4 regions of the Arthrobacter sp. 01N444 genome follow, and region 1 is predicted to be linked to each of the others. Evidence: riboswitches for the same ligand, from Rfam matches in the RefSeq annotation. Region 1 holds a riboswitch; each other region holds the start of a gene.
What was found. Region 1 has a riboswitch for thiamine pyrophosphate ahead of AC1DKN_RS15250 (ECF transporter S component). Riboswitches for the same ligand answer to the same signal wherever they lie in the genome.
Positions count from the first base shown of each region.

Region 2: it holds a riboswitch for thiamine pyrophosphate, as region 1 does, so the genes downstream of both, AC1DKN_RS14870 (bifunctional hydroxymethylpyrimidine kinase/phosphomethylpyrimidine kinase) here and AC1DKN_RS15250 (ECF transporter S component) in region 1, are expected to answer to the same signal.
Region 3: it holds a riboswitch for thiamine pyrophosphate, as region 1 does, so the genes downstream of both, thiC (phosphomethylpyrimidine synthase ThiC) here and AC1DKN_RS15250 (ECF transporter S component) in region 1, are expected to answer to the same signal.
Region 4: it holds a riboswitch for thiamine pyrophosphate, as region 1 does, so the genes downstream of both, thiO (glycine oxidase ThiO) here and AC1DKN_RS15250 (ECF transporter S component) in region 1, are expected to answer to the same signal.

Region 1 is NZ_JBFTRB010000014.1:26,731-29,908, reverse strand. Features, by position in the region: gene AC1DKN_RS15270 (MrpF/PhaF family protein) at 1-269, shown strand, start outside; gene mnhG (monovalent cation/H(+) antiporter subunit G) at 301-651, shown strand; gene AC1DKN_RS15260 (DUF4235 domain-containing protein) at 726-989, opposite strand; gene AC1DKN_RS15255 (heme-degrading domain-containing protein) at 1,029-1,574, opposite strand; TPP riboswitch at 1,762-1,905, shown strand; gene AC1DKN_RS15250 (ECF transporter S component) at 1,972-2,619, shown strand; gene AC1DKN_RS15245 (ABC transporter ATP-binding protein) at 2,648-3,178, shown strand, end outside.
Region 2 is NZ_JBFTRB010000013.1:59,341-62,518, forward strand. Features, by position in the region: gene AC1DKN_RS14865 (Rne/Rng family ribonuclease) at 1-933, shown strand, start outside; TPP riboswitch at 1,082-1,179, shown strand; gene AC1DKN_RS14870 (bifunctional hydroxymethylpyrimidine kinase/phosphomethylpyrimidine kinase) at 1,249-2,811, shown strand.
Region 3 is NZ_JBFTRB010000006.1:252,898-256,075, reverse strand. Features, by position in the region: gene AC1DKN_RS10065 (VOC family protein) at 1-87, opposite strand, end outside; gene AC1DKN_RS10060 (amidohydrolase family protein) at 163-1,269, opposite strand; gene AC1DKN_RS10055 (GNAT family N-acetyltransferase) at 1,273-1,773, opposite strand; TPP riboswitch at 1,850-1,957, shown strand; gene thiC (phosphomethylpyrimidine synthase ThiC) at 1,953-3,178, shown strand, end outside.
Region 4 is NZ_JBFTRB010000002.1:448,327-451,504, forward strand. Features, by position in the region: gene AC1DKN_RS04375 (RNB domain-containing ribonuclease) at 1-39, opposite strand, end outside; gene AC1DKN_RS04380 (ferritin-like fold-containing protein) at 78-752, shown strand; gene thiE (thiamine phosphate synthase) at 790-1,488, opposite strand; TPP riboswitch at 1,515-1,635, shown strand; gene thiO (glycine oxidase ThiO) at 1,629-2,939, shown strand; gene thiS (sulfur carrier protein ThiS) at 2,936-3,172, shown strand; gene AC1DKN_RS04400 (thiazole synthase) at 3,178-3,178, shown strand, end outside.

The sequences.
Region 1 (3,178 bases):
CCGTCCTGACGGTGACCGCCGTCGTACTGTCCCTGGCCGCCGCGGGGGCGATCGTCCGGATCGCGCGGGGGCCCTCGCTGCTGGACCGGGTTCTGGCCGCCGACGTGCTGCTGGCCATCTTCGGCGCGGCCCTGTGCATCGACATGGCCGCCAACCGGCACCTGAACAACCTGATGCTGCTCGTTGCCATTTCCCTGATCGGCTTCGTCGGCTCGGTCACCGTGGCCCGGTTCGTGGCCGACAGACGGGAGGGCGTCCGTGAATCCTGACACAGTGATCGACGCCGTCTCCGCCGTGTTCATGGTGACCGGAGCCCTGATGTCCCTCGCGGCCGCCATCGGGCTGCTGCGATTCCCGGACCTCATGAGCAGGATGCACGCGGCCACCAAACCGCAGGTCCTCGGCCTTTTCCTGCTGCTGGCGGCCCTCGGCCTGCAGATGCGCACCTGGTCGGTGTGGCCCGTCCTGCTGGTGGCCTGGCTCTTCCAGCTGCTCACCGTCCCCGTGTCCGCCCACATGGTGGGCCGGGCCGGCTACCGGACCAAGCACCTGCACCCGGAGCTGCTGAGCTCCGACGAGCTCGAGGCGGTAGTCCAGAAGGCCGCCCAGCAGGCGGCCACGCACGGAGCGAACGACGACGACGACCGCTGAGCCCCCGTCCGGCCCGGCGGACCCGGCCGGGGCCTTCGACTGCCGCGGCGGGCGCCGCGGCTGGTCGGGTCAGGTCAGACGACGTCCTGGGTCTTGGCGAAGCGGGTGATCGCGCGCTGGGTGCCGCGGTTGGCGAGCACCTGGATGATGGCGCTGACCGAGGCGGAGATCAGGGCGAACGTCAGGGCCGAGCGCAGGGTGGTGGGAACGTCGTCCTCCTGGCCCTTGGGCGGCTTGTTGCCCGTGGACTTTTCCCACATGGTGTCCACCAGCTTGGTGCCGGCAAAGCCGGCCAGGAGGCTGACGCCGGTGCCGAGCAGCTTGATGAGGATGTTCATTCTTCGGTCTCCTTGGGACGGGAACGGTTTTCCCCTAGCCTAGCGTTCCGGGGTGAGGACCATCCGCAGGGCCTCGACCACGAGTTCGTGATCCGCCTTCTGGGGCAGGCCGGAGACGGTGACGACGGCGACGGCGCCCGTGCCGCGCACGTAAATGGGAAACGCCCCGCCGTGGGCGGCGAACTCCGACTGATCCCACCAGGCGTTGTCCTCGATCCTTCCGCCGGCAGCGCGGGCCCGGAGGCCCACCAGCAGGGACGGGACCTCGTACCGCAGGGCGGTACGCTTCTTGGCGTTGATCCAGCGCTCATTGTCCGGTGTGGCGCCGTCCAGCGCGGCGTGGAAGAGCACCTGCTCGCCTTTGGTGATGTCGACGGCGATGGGCAGCGAGCGTTGCCTGCCCAGCTCGACAAGGAGGAGCCCGAGGTCCAGGGCGTCATCCTTGCTGAACGACGCGAACTGGAGCGCCTCTATCTCGGCCAGCACGCGGCCAATGAGCGCCGCCAGGGAACCCCGCGGCTGCGGCTCATTGGAGTCGGGATCGTATTCCCCGGAGGGATCTTGGGTGACCGGTGTGTGCGACAAAATATTCCAGCTTTCCGGTGGGTGACGAGGCCGCCCGCTGGCGGGTCCGGGGGTCCGGCACGACGACTCTACCAAGAGGGTTTTCCGGGCCGCCGGGACTGCCGCCGTCCGGTCCACGATTGTGACGGCACACCACTGAAATCCCGGCCGTCCGGGTGTAAACTGAGCCAGCCCACAAGGGCGAAAATAATTACGACAGGGGAGCGCCGCCGTCGGGCATCGCCGGAACAATCCGGGGAAACCTTTGGTGGGCGCTGAGAGTGCGGACAGCCGCAGACCCTCGAACCTGATCCGGTTAGTACCGGCGCAAGGGAGTCGAGTTCTCAGGATGCGCGGAGGGCGGCGGAAGCCGAGACCGGCCGGCGCACCCTCCCCTCCTGTTCCTCAGGAGGACGACATGACAGATATTTCAGCACAGCATGGTTCCGCCAGCCGTTCATCCGCCCGGCGCAACTACAGCTGGCGCGTGGTGGACATTGTGGTGGCCGCGTTGATCGCCGTTGCCGGCGGCGTCATTTTCTGGGCCTGGTCCCAGGGCGCGAACCTGATCTCGACTCCGGTCAACGCGGTCTACCCGCCGTTGAGCGGACTCTACGCCGGCGGCTGGATGATCCCGGCAGTGCTGGGCATGCTCATCATCCGCAAGCCGGGCGCCGCGCTCTTCTGCGAAACCGTCGCGGCCACCGGCGAGCTCATCATGGGTTCGCAGTACGGCACCACGGTGCTGATCTCCGGCATCCTGCAGGGCCTCGGCGCCGAACTGGTCTTCGCGGCCTTCCTCTACAAGAAGTTCAACCTGCCCGTCTCCGTGCTGGCCGGCGCCGGCGCGGGCCTCTTCTGCGGCCTGAACGATTCCTTCCTGCCGTGGGGCTGGAACATCGCCTACGAAGCCGGCGACAAGCTCGCCTACATCGTCTTCACCACGATCTCCGGCGCAGTGATTGCCGGCGGACTGGCCTGGCTCGCCACCCGCGGCCTGGCGAAAACCGGAGTGCTGGGCTCCTTTGCCTCCCGCAAGGCCGCCACGGAGCCCGTCTTCTCCTGAGCCCCGTCGCTGAATCCTGCAGAGAATCATGAGATCTTCACCGGGCGTCCGGCCGGCCGCCGTCACGGCCCGCGGCTGGGGCTGGCGGCATGCCGGACGGACCAGGCCCGCCGTCAGCGGCCTTGACCTGGACATCCAGCCGGGGGAGCGCGTGCTCCTGCTGGGGCCCTCCGGCGCCGGCAAGTCGACGCTGCTCCACGCCCTGGCCGGCGTTCTGGGCGACGGCGCGGCCGGCGACTCCGGGGACCCGGGCGACTCCGGCGACGCCGAGAACACAGACGAGACCGGCAGCCTCCTGATCGACGGCGCCGCGCCACGGGCGCAGCGCGGCCGCGCCGGGCTGGTGCAGCAGGACCCGGAAACGCAGGTGGTGCTCTCCCGCCTCGGCGACGACGTCGCCTTCGGGGCGGAGAACCTCGCCGTCCCGGCGGCGGAGATCTGGCCGCGCGTGCGCGAGGCCCTCGACGACGTCGGGCTGGGACAGCTGCCGCTGGACCACCCGACGGCGGCCCTCTCCGGCGGGCAAAAGCAACGGCTCGCGCTCGCCGGGATCCTCGCG
Region 2 (3,178 bases), on a different contig from region 1:
GTGCAGATGACCCGCAAGCGGATGGGCACCGGGCTGCTGGAAGTCTTCGGCGAACAGTGCGAAACATGTGCGGGCCGCGGCATCGTCACCCACGACGAGCCGGTGGAGCACCGCCGCGCCAACACGGTCGCCGCGGAGCACTATGTGCCGCGCACCGAGGCGCAGCCTGCTGCCCGCCCGGAACGCAAGAGCCGTCGCCGCGGCCGGGGAGGCCAGGGCGGAGAGACCGCGCCGGCCGCACCCGCGCCCGTCCACGCCGAACCCACCGAGGCCGAACGCCACGCCAAGGCCGAGGCCACCCGTGCCGCGCTGGCCAACATCGCTGCCGCAGCGCACGCCGCGCACCTGCACGACGGGGAGGCAGCCGCAGCCAGCGACGCCGGGGCCCGCCAGGCCGCCGTCGACGCCGTCACGCAGCTCGCAGCCGCCGACGAGGCAGCCGGCCGCCCCGCAACGGTGCTGACGTTTGGCGGCGAGCAGGTGGCCCTGCCCTTCGTCGAGCACGCGGAGGACGCGCCGTCACCGGCCCTGACCCTGGACCTGCTGACCGAGGCCTTCGCAAACCTGGGCGAAGCCGAGGCCGGCAAGCCGGACCAGGCCGCCGGCCTGGCGGCCGGTCAGGCAGCAGCTGTTGCCGCACCGGAAGCCACGGCGCCCGAGGCGCCGTCGGCCGTCCGCGCTGCGGAGGCGCCGGCGTCACGCACAGCTGACACCACGACGCTGCGCGGCCGCCGCGGGCGCCGCAACCGGAGTGCCAGCCGCGCCCAGGGCGCAGCCAACGAAACCTCCGTGGAGCACCGCGAGGCAACCCGGCCGGCCGCGGCCGGATCGGTCCACGAGGCCAAGGCTCCCGCTGCGGCCGGGCCTGCGTCCATCCCGGCCGGCAACGAGCCGATCATCCTCGGCGTCGGCGTGCCGGCGTCGGAGCTGTAGTCCTCCGCGACTGACCACGTCCCCGTCCGGTCATTATTTCGACTGGTCGGGCCGCGGGTCCGGGTCATGGCAGACGTAACATACGTCCGCCCGGGCCCGGGCCCGCTCGTGCGTTAACGGGTCCTCCGGGTGGCAAGGGCTAGGCTGGAACACTGACACGGGGTGCCGGGCATCGGGCCGGCTGAGATCCAGACCCGTTGAACCTGTCCGGTTAGCACCGGCGAAGGGATGTCTTCCTTGTCCGCGAAATCGAATCCGTCCGAGTTCCTCCCGCCCAATTTTCTGCACAACGAGTCTCTGCCGGCCCCGCCGCGCATTCCCCGCGTGCTGGCCATCGCCGGCTCCGATCCCTCCGGCGGGGCCGGAATCCAGGCCGACCTGAAGAGCATCGCGGCGAACGGCGGCTACGGCATGGCCGCCATCACCGCCCTGACAGCGCAGAACACGCAGGGCGTGCGCGCCGTCCACGTCCCCCCGGCGGCGTTCCTCACGGCGCAGCTGGACGCCATCAGCGACGACATCGGCATCGACGCCGTCAAGATCGGCATGCTCGGTGACGCCGCCGTGATCGACGCCGTCCGCGGCTGGCTGGAAAAGGTGCGCCCCGCCGTCGTGGTCCTGGACCCGGTGATGGTCGCCACCAGCGGTGACCGGCTCCTGCAGGAATCGGCCGAGGCCGCCCTGCAGGCCCTCCTGCCGCTGGCGGACCTCATCACGCCCAACCTCGCCGAACTCGCCATCCTGCTCAAGGAACCCGTCGCTGCCGAGTGGTCCGAGGCCCTGGCGCAGGGCAAGCGGCTGGCCGCCCTGACCGGCACCACCGTCCTGGTTAAGGGCGGACACCTCCAGGGCGCCGGGCCGGGGGACGGGCATGCCCACGACGCCGATGCCCACGACGCCGATGCCCACGACGTCGACGGCCACGGCGCCGGCACCGGCTGCCCGGATGCGCTGGTCAACACCGGCGGCCTGCTCGGCCAGGAAACGGTGGTGGTGCCGGGGGAGCGGATCGCGACGCGCAACAGCCACGGCACCGGCTGCTCCCTGTCCTCGGCCATGGCCACCGTGCAGGCCAGGGTGGGGGACTGGGAAGCGGCGCTGCGGGAAGTCAAGCCGTGGCTGCTGGGCGCGCTCCGCGGAGCCTCGGCCCTGGACGTCGGCTCCGGCACCGGCCCGGTCCACCACTTCCACCACCTGCAGCACCTCCAGGCCGGGCAGGGTCCGGCGGCGGGGGAGTTCGCCGCAGCCCTGCGCGCAGGAGCCGCGGGCGATCTTGAGGCGATCTACGCCCTCGACTTCGTCCGCGGACTGGCCGACGGCACCTTGCCCGAGCACGAGTTCGCGTACTACCTCGCCCAGGACGCCATCTACCTCAACGGATACTCGCGGGTCCTGGCCCGGGCCGCGGCGATTGCCCCCACCGAGGCCGAGCAGCTGTTCTGGGCCCGTTCGGCGCAGACCTGCCTGGAGGTCGAATCCGAGCTGCACCGTTCCTGGCTCAGCACCCGCCCCACGGCCTCCACCCTGGGCCCGGTCACGAAAGCGTATGTGGACCACCTGCTGGCCGCCTCGGTCTCCGGCAGCTATGGCGTCCTCGTGGCGGCGGCGCTGCCCTGCTTCTGGCTCTACGCCGAGGTCGGTTCCACGCTGCACCGGGAGTTCCTGGCCGGCGGCGCCCCCGGGGAGCACCCCTACGCCGGCTGGCTGCGGACCTACGCCGACGAGGACTTCGCCGCCGCGACCCGGCAGGCCATCGCGTACACGGACACGGCGGCCGGGCGGGCATCGGAGAGCGAGCGGCAGGCCATGGCCCTGGCTTTCCGGCAGTCATCGCGCTACGAAGTGGACTTCTTCGACGCGCCGCGGCTGTACGCCTGACGCGAGCTGGTCCGGACTACCGGTACGATGGTGGGGCACGGTTCCGGAAGTCGTTGCGGCAACACAGCTCAAGATGGTCAAGATCCCGGCCAAGAACATTGGCAGGGACTTTGCATCAAGATGTTGTGGCGCCTATCACGGACTACCCGCCGGAACCAGCCTCATTTGCGGCCGAAGGCAAAATTAGCGTATTCTAGATCTTCGGTGCTTACGCCAACACTTGGGTTATGACCCTGAGAACGGTCCGCTTGGAATTCCAAATGGATTTGTTCCGGGGATAGCTCATGGGTTCCCCCGAGGAATCCACCGGCGTTGAGGCACAGCGTGAGCCGGTCCAAAGAATTTGGCCCCTGGTTCCGCACGCAAA
Region 3 (3,178 bases), on a different contig from region 1:
GAGCTTCATGTCGCCGACCTTGAGCATCACGGTGCCCATGGTGAGTTCGGCAGGAAGGAGGTCCTGGGTGCTGGCTTCTGCGGTCATGGCAATGCTCCGTGGATTCTGTAGCCACCGGCCTTCGGCGACTCTACATAAGGATAAATTACTTGAAGCTTCAATTTATTCCAAAACATGGACTGGCACCCGGTCCACCGGCAGCCCACGCAGCACGATATGCCGGATCCGGCGGAGCGTGGCCGGATTGCTCCGCGGATCTTCGGCCGTGACGAGGACATCAGCGCTTGCCCCTTCACCGATGGACTCCGCGCCGAGCCAGGTCCGCGCGGACCAGCTCGCGGCGTTGAGGGCGGCAGCGGCGGAAAGGCCGGCGGCGTGCAGGGCCTGGATCTCGTCCACGATCCTGCCATGGCTGATCACGCTGCCGGCGTCGGTACCGGCATAGATCGCCAGCCCGGCCTCGTGGGCTTCGAGGATCCGCTCCGCCCGGCGCTCCCACAGCGAGCGCATGTGGGCTGCGTAGCGGGGGAACTTGGCCGCCGCCCGGGCGGCGATGTCCGGGAACGTGGCGATGTTGATCAGGGTGGGCACGATGGGAACACCCTGTTCGAGGAAGCGCGGCAGGTGCCGCGGCAGCAGCCCGGTGGCGTGCTCGATGCAGTCGATCCCGGCGTCGAGCATGTCATCGAGGGTGTCTTCGGCGAAGCAGTGTGCGGTGACGCGGGCCCCCTCATCGTGGGCGGCACGGACGGCGTCCTTGACCGTCCGGGCGGGAAAACTGGCGGCGAGGTCGCCGGCGTCGCGGTCGATCCAGTCCCCCACGAGCTTGACCCAGCCATCGCCCGCGCGGGCCTGCTTCCGCACGGCCTCGACGAGATCCTCCGGCTCGACCTCGACGGCCAGGCCCGGCAGGTAGCGCCGGGCCCTCGCGAGGTGCCGGCCCGAGCGGATGATCCGGGGCAGGTCCGCGCGCTGCTGGAGCCAGCGTGTGTTGTGGACGGCGCCGGCGTCGCGGACCAGGAGTGTCCCGGCGTCGCGGTCCGCCAGGGCCTGGGATTCCGCGGTGTCCTCGGTAACGTCCCCGCCCGGGCCCAGGCCGATGTGGCAGTGCGCGTCCACGAGGCCCGGAATGACCCAGCCGTCGAGCACGAGGTCAGGCGCGGCGGCCGGACGGCGGAAGGTCAGCAGGCCCTCCACCGACCAGAGCCCGTAGCGGACCTGGTCCGCCGCGGTGAGGATGGGGCCGCTGAACTCGATGATGCCGGTCATGACCTAAAGCCTAATCCGCATGACGATCCGCCGGCCAAGACCGTCCAGCCCCAGCTGCGCTTCGTGGATCCGCAGGGCGCCCAACGCCTGTCCTGGCTGGGCGAGTTCCTCGAAACCGCAGCTCGCATAAAACGGCGCATTGAACGGGACGCCTGCGAAGGTGCAAAGCGTCATCGATAAATAGCCCCGGCTCCGGGCCGCATCAAAGGCCGCCTCCACCAGGGACCGTCCGATCCCCCGCCCGGCGGAGTCCGGCTGCACGGAGAGTTGTTCCAGATGGGCCTGGCCGCCGACCTCGTCAACGCGGGCAAACCCTACGGGCGGGTTTCCGGCGACAAGTATGAACAGCGGCTCAACCGGCGTCGTCAACTCCGGAGCCGGGAGCGCCCGGTTCCCCAGCTCCGCTTCGAGGATGCGGTCTGCTGAGGCCTCGAGAACCGGCAGCGCCGGGATATCTTCCGGCGTCGCCATCCGGATGCGGGGCACGGCCCTGGGCAGAGTCACAATGCCACGCTAACACCGCGGCCCGACCGCACTCCGTCACACTCGAGGGCCGGCCGGAGGTGCGTGGTAGTTTCGTCTACGACCACACGGGTGCCCCTGCAGGGGCTGAGATCGGGCTGACGCAGCCTGCGACCGTTGAACCTGTCCGGGTAATGCCGGCGAAGGAAGTGAGCTTTTCCGTGAACACCCAAGTGACACAGCACAGCCCTGTCCAAATTCAGTCCGCAGCCACCACGCAGTCGCTGAAGTCCCACTCGCTGGCCTTCAGCACGGACCCGGAGCATGGCATCCGCGTGCCGGTGACCGAGATCGCCCTGGAACCCTCCCCGGGCGGCGTCCGGAACCCGCCGTTCCGGGTGTACCGCACTGCCGGCCCGGGCAGCGATCCGGTCCGCGGGCTGGAGCCGTTCCGCACCCCCTGGATTGAGGCCAGGGCGGACACCGAACCCTACGCCGGCCGCGAACGGGAGCTGCTCGACGACGGCAAATCGGCGGTGCGCCGCGGTGCCGCGTCGGCCGAGTGGCGGGGCGGCCGGCCGGTGCCGCGCCGGGCCGTCGAGGGCAGGACCGTCACGCAGATGCGCTACGCCCGGGACGGTGTCATCACCCAGGAAATGCGGTTCGTCGCGCTGCGCGAGAACTGCGATGTGGAGCTGGTGCGCAGCGAGGTGGCCGCGGGCCGCGCGATCATTCCCAACAACGTCAACCATCCCGAATCCGAGCCGATGATCATCGGCAAGGCGTTCCTGGTGAAAATCAACGCCAATATCGGCAACTCCGCCGTGACCAGCTCCATCGCCGAGGAGGTCGACAAACTCCAGTGGGCCACGCAGTGGGGCGCGGACACCGTCATGGACCTCTCCACCGGGGACGACATCCACACCACGCGCGAGTGGATCATCCGTAACTCCCCCGTCCCCATCGGAACGGTCCCGATCTACCAGGCGCTGGAGAAGGTCAACGGTGAGGCGAACGCCCTGACCTGGGAGATCTTCCGGGACACCGTGATCGAACAGTGCGAGCAGGGCGTGGACTACATGACCATCCACGCCGGCGTGCTGCTGCGGTATGTGCCCCTGACGGCCAACCGGGTCACCGGCATCGTGTCCCGCGGCGGTTCCATCATGGCCGGCTGGTGCCTGGCGCACCACCGGGAGAACTTCCTGTACACCCACTTCGATGAGCTGTGCGAGATCTTCGCACGCTACGACGTCGCGTTCTCGCTGGGCGACGGGCTGCGGCCGGGCGCGACGGCGGATGCCAACGACGCGGCACAGTTCGCCGAACTGGACACCCTGGCCGAGCTCACGCAGCGGGCCTGGGACTTCGACGTGCAGGTCATGGTGGAGGGCCCCGGGCATGTGCCCTTCCACCTCGTCCGGGAAAACGTGGAGCGCCAGCAGGA
Region 4 (3,178 bases), on a different contig from region 1:
CTGCTCGTGGACACTGGGGGTCAGGCGATGATGTGACACGAAAATCAGGGTAGCCCGATTTCCGCTATTAGTCTTGGATGATGAGCGCAACTGCGGACGATCCTGCCCTCTACAACAGCTTCCTTGCCGACCTGCTGGGAGTCTTGGCGTACGGCGAGCTTTCCGCCTTCGAGCGGCTGTCCTCGAGTGCCCGGTATTCGCCCACGCTGCATGACCGTGCGTTGCTGGGCAGGATGGCGGTGGTCGAGTTCCAGCATTACGAACTCGTCCGAATCCGGCTCGAACACATGGGCCTGGATACGGAGGCCACCATGCTGCCGTTCCAGCCCTCGGTGGACCACTTCCACGAACGCACGCGCCCGTCGGACTGGTACGAGGCCCTCATGAAGGCCTACGTGATCGACACGGTCGCCGCGGACTTTTACGGCGTCGTGGGCCGGTACGTCGACGCCGCGACCCGTGAGTTGATCGGGCAGGTCCGCTCCACCGGTGAGTCCACGGCCGTGCTGCAGGCGCGCATCAAGGCGGCCCTGGCCGATGACCCGCGGCTGGCGTCGCGCCTGGCGTTGTGGGCCAGGCGTCTGCTGGGGGAAGTACTGAACCACGCCCAGCGTGTCAGCGCCGAGCACGCGTTCCTCGGCGGACTGTCAGGGCTGGACGACGCCGGCGCCCGGGCGCTGGTCAACGGCCTGGCAGCCGAACTCGCAGCGAATCACGCGCGCCGGATGACGGAGCTGGGTCTCGCCGGATAGATTCAGTGCCGGCCGGCATTACTGGCTGGGGACCTGCTTAGGATGCGGCGGCGTCCAGCGCCGCCAGCAAGGCTCCGGCGGCGTGGGCCGGATCAGTGGCGTCGGTGATCGCCCGGACCACGACGATCCGCCGGGCACCGGCATCGACTACCTGCTCCACGTTACTGAGGTCGATCCCGCCGATCGCGAACCACGGCAGCACGCTTTCGTCGACCTTGCCGGTTCCCTCCGCGTCCGCCCCGCCGATCGCCTGGGCGGCGTAGCGCACCAGATCGAGGCCGACGGCGGCGCGTCCGGGCTTGGTGGGCGTCGCCCACACGGGGCCCACACAGAAATAATCGAGCCCTTTGCGGCCTGGCGCGGCAGCGATGGCGGCGTCCACCTGCTTCGGGCTGTGGGTGGACAGGCCGATCACGGCATCCTTGCCGAGAAAGCCGCGGGCGGCGTCGAGCGAAATGTCCTTCTGGCCGACATGGAACACCGGAGCCCCGGACAGGGAGGCGATGTCCGCCCGGTCATTGACGGCCCACAGCCGCCCGTGGCGCTGCGCTGCGGTGTGCAGGACCTCCAGCAGTTCCAGCTCCTCGGAGGCCTCGAGCGACTTGTCGCGCAACTGGATGATGTCCACGCCGCCGGCGAAGGCGGCGTCCACGAAGTCCTCGAAGTCGCCGCGGTCCCTGCGGGCGTCGGTGCAGAGATAGAGGCGGGCGGTGGTGTGGAGAGGGTCCTGGCTCATGGGACCAGCCTAGTTCCTCTAAACTGGGCGCATACCGCGGGAGCCCGCAGCAGCCATGTCGCCGCTGCCCGGCTGAGAGGGCGTCAGAGCCGACCGCTTGACCTGATCCGGCTAGTACCGGCGTAGGGAAGGAATTTTTCATGGGCACACGAGCAGGCCGTGCAGCCGGAGCCGCAAATGACGCCGCCGCCCAGGTTTGTGACACAGGGACCGGTACCGCAGAGGGAATCATCGCGGGGGATACGACTGCCGACGTGGCCGTGATCGGCGGCGGGGTGATCGGCCATGGCATCGCGTTCGAGGCCATCCGCTCGGGCCGATCCGTGGTCCTGATCGATGATGCTCCCGGCAGCGGAGCCAGCTGGGCCGCGGCCGGCATGCTGGCCCCCGTGAGTGAACTGCACTACCAGGAGGAACAGCTCCTGGAACTGATGCTCGAGGCCTCCCGGTTGTGGCCAGGATTCGCTGCAGCTCTCGACGCCGGTGCCGCCGGCGCGGATTCCCCGGCGGGTACCGGCTACTTAACGACGCCGACCCTGGCGGTGGGGGCCGACGCGGCGGACCGGCGCGCGCTCGCGGACTTGAGGGAAGTCCAGAAGGCATGCGGCCTGGCCGTGGAGCCACTGACAGTGCGCGAGGCGCGCACCCGGGAGCCCCTCCTGAGTCCCGGCATCTCGTGTGCCTTCGACATCCCGGCCGACCACCAGGTGGACCCCCGCCTGCTGATCACCCTGCTCGCCGGCGTGCTCGGTGCGGAAGGCGGCAGCTTCGTCCGGCGGCGCGCGGCAGGCCTGCTGTGGCAGGACGGACAGGTGGCAGGTGTGCGGTTGGCTGGCGGCGGTACCGTGCGGGCTGCCGAGACCGTGGTCGCCAACGGGCTCGGCGCCGCCGCGCTCGAGGAGCTTCCGGCCGGGCTGGCGCTGCCGCTGCGGCCCGTCTACGGCGACATCCTCCGGCTCCGCGTGCCTCCGCATCTGCAGCCGCTGCTCACGGCCACCGTGCGGGGCATGGTGCGCGGCATCCCGGTGTACATCGTCCCCCGCCAGGACGGCACCGTGGTGATCGGGGCCACCCAGCGGGAGGATGGACCGTCGGATCCGCACGCGGTTTCCGCCGGCGGCATTTACCAGCTGCTGCGGGATGCCCAGCAGCTGGTGCCTGCGGTCGCCGAGCTGGAGCTTTTGGAAGCCACGGCGCGGGCGCGGCCCGGAACCCCGGACAATGCCCCGCTGCTGGGGCGGATCGCACAAGCGGACGGCGGCGACGTCCCGGGACTCATCATCGCCACAGGATTCTTCCGGCACGGCGTCCTGCTGACCCCCGCCGCTGCCGCCGTGTGCCGGCAACTCATGGATTTCACGCCGGACCCGCGCTGGGCCGGGTTCCGCCCCGACCGTTTTTCCCGCATCCCGGTTACGTCCGGGGACAGCCCCAAGAAGGAAGCAGCATGAACATCCGACTTAACGGAATGGATCAGAGCGTCGCCGACGGCGCCTCCGTCTCCACACTCGTCAGCCAGCTCACTGGCCGGAGCATCGGCCCCGACGGCCGCGCCGCCGACGGGCGGAAGCTCGGTGTCGCCGTCGCCCGCAACGCCGAAGTGGTGCCGCGCAGCCAGTGGCACGCCACGGCGCTCGCCGACGGCGACGACGTCGAACTTGTCACGGCAGTCCAAGGAGGATGACCAGCA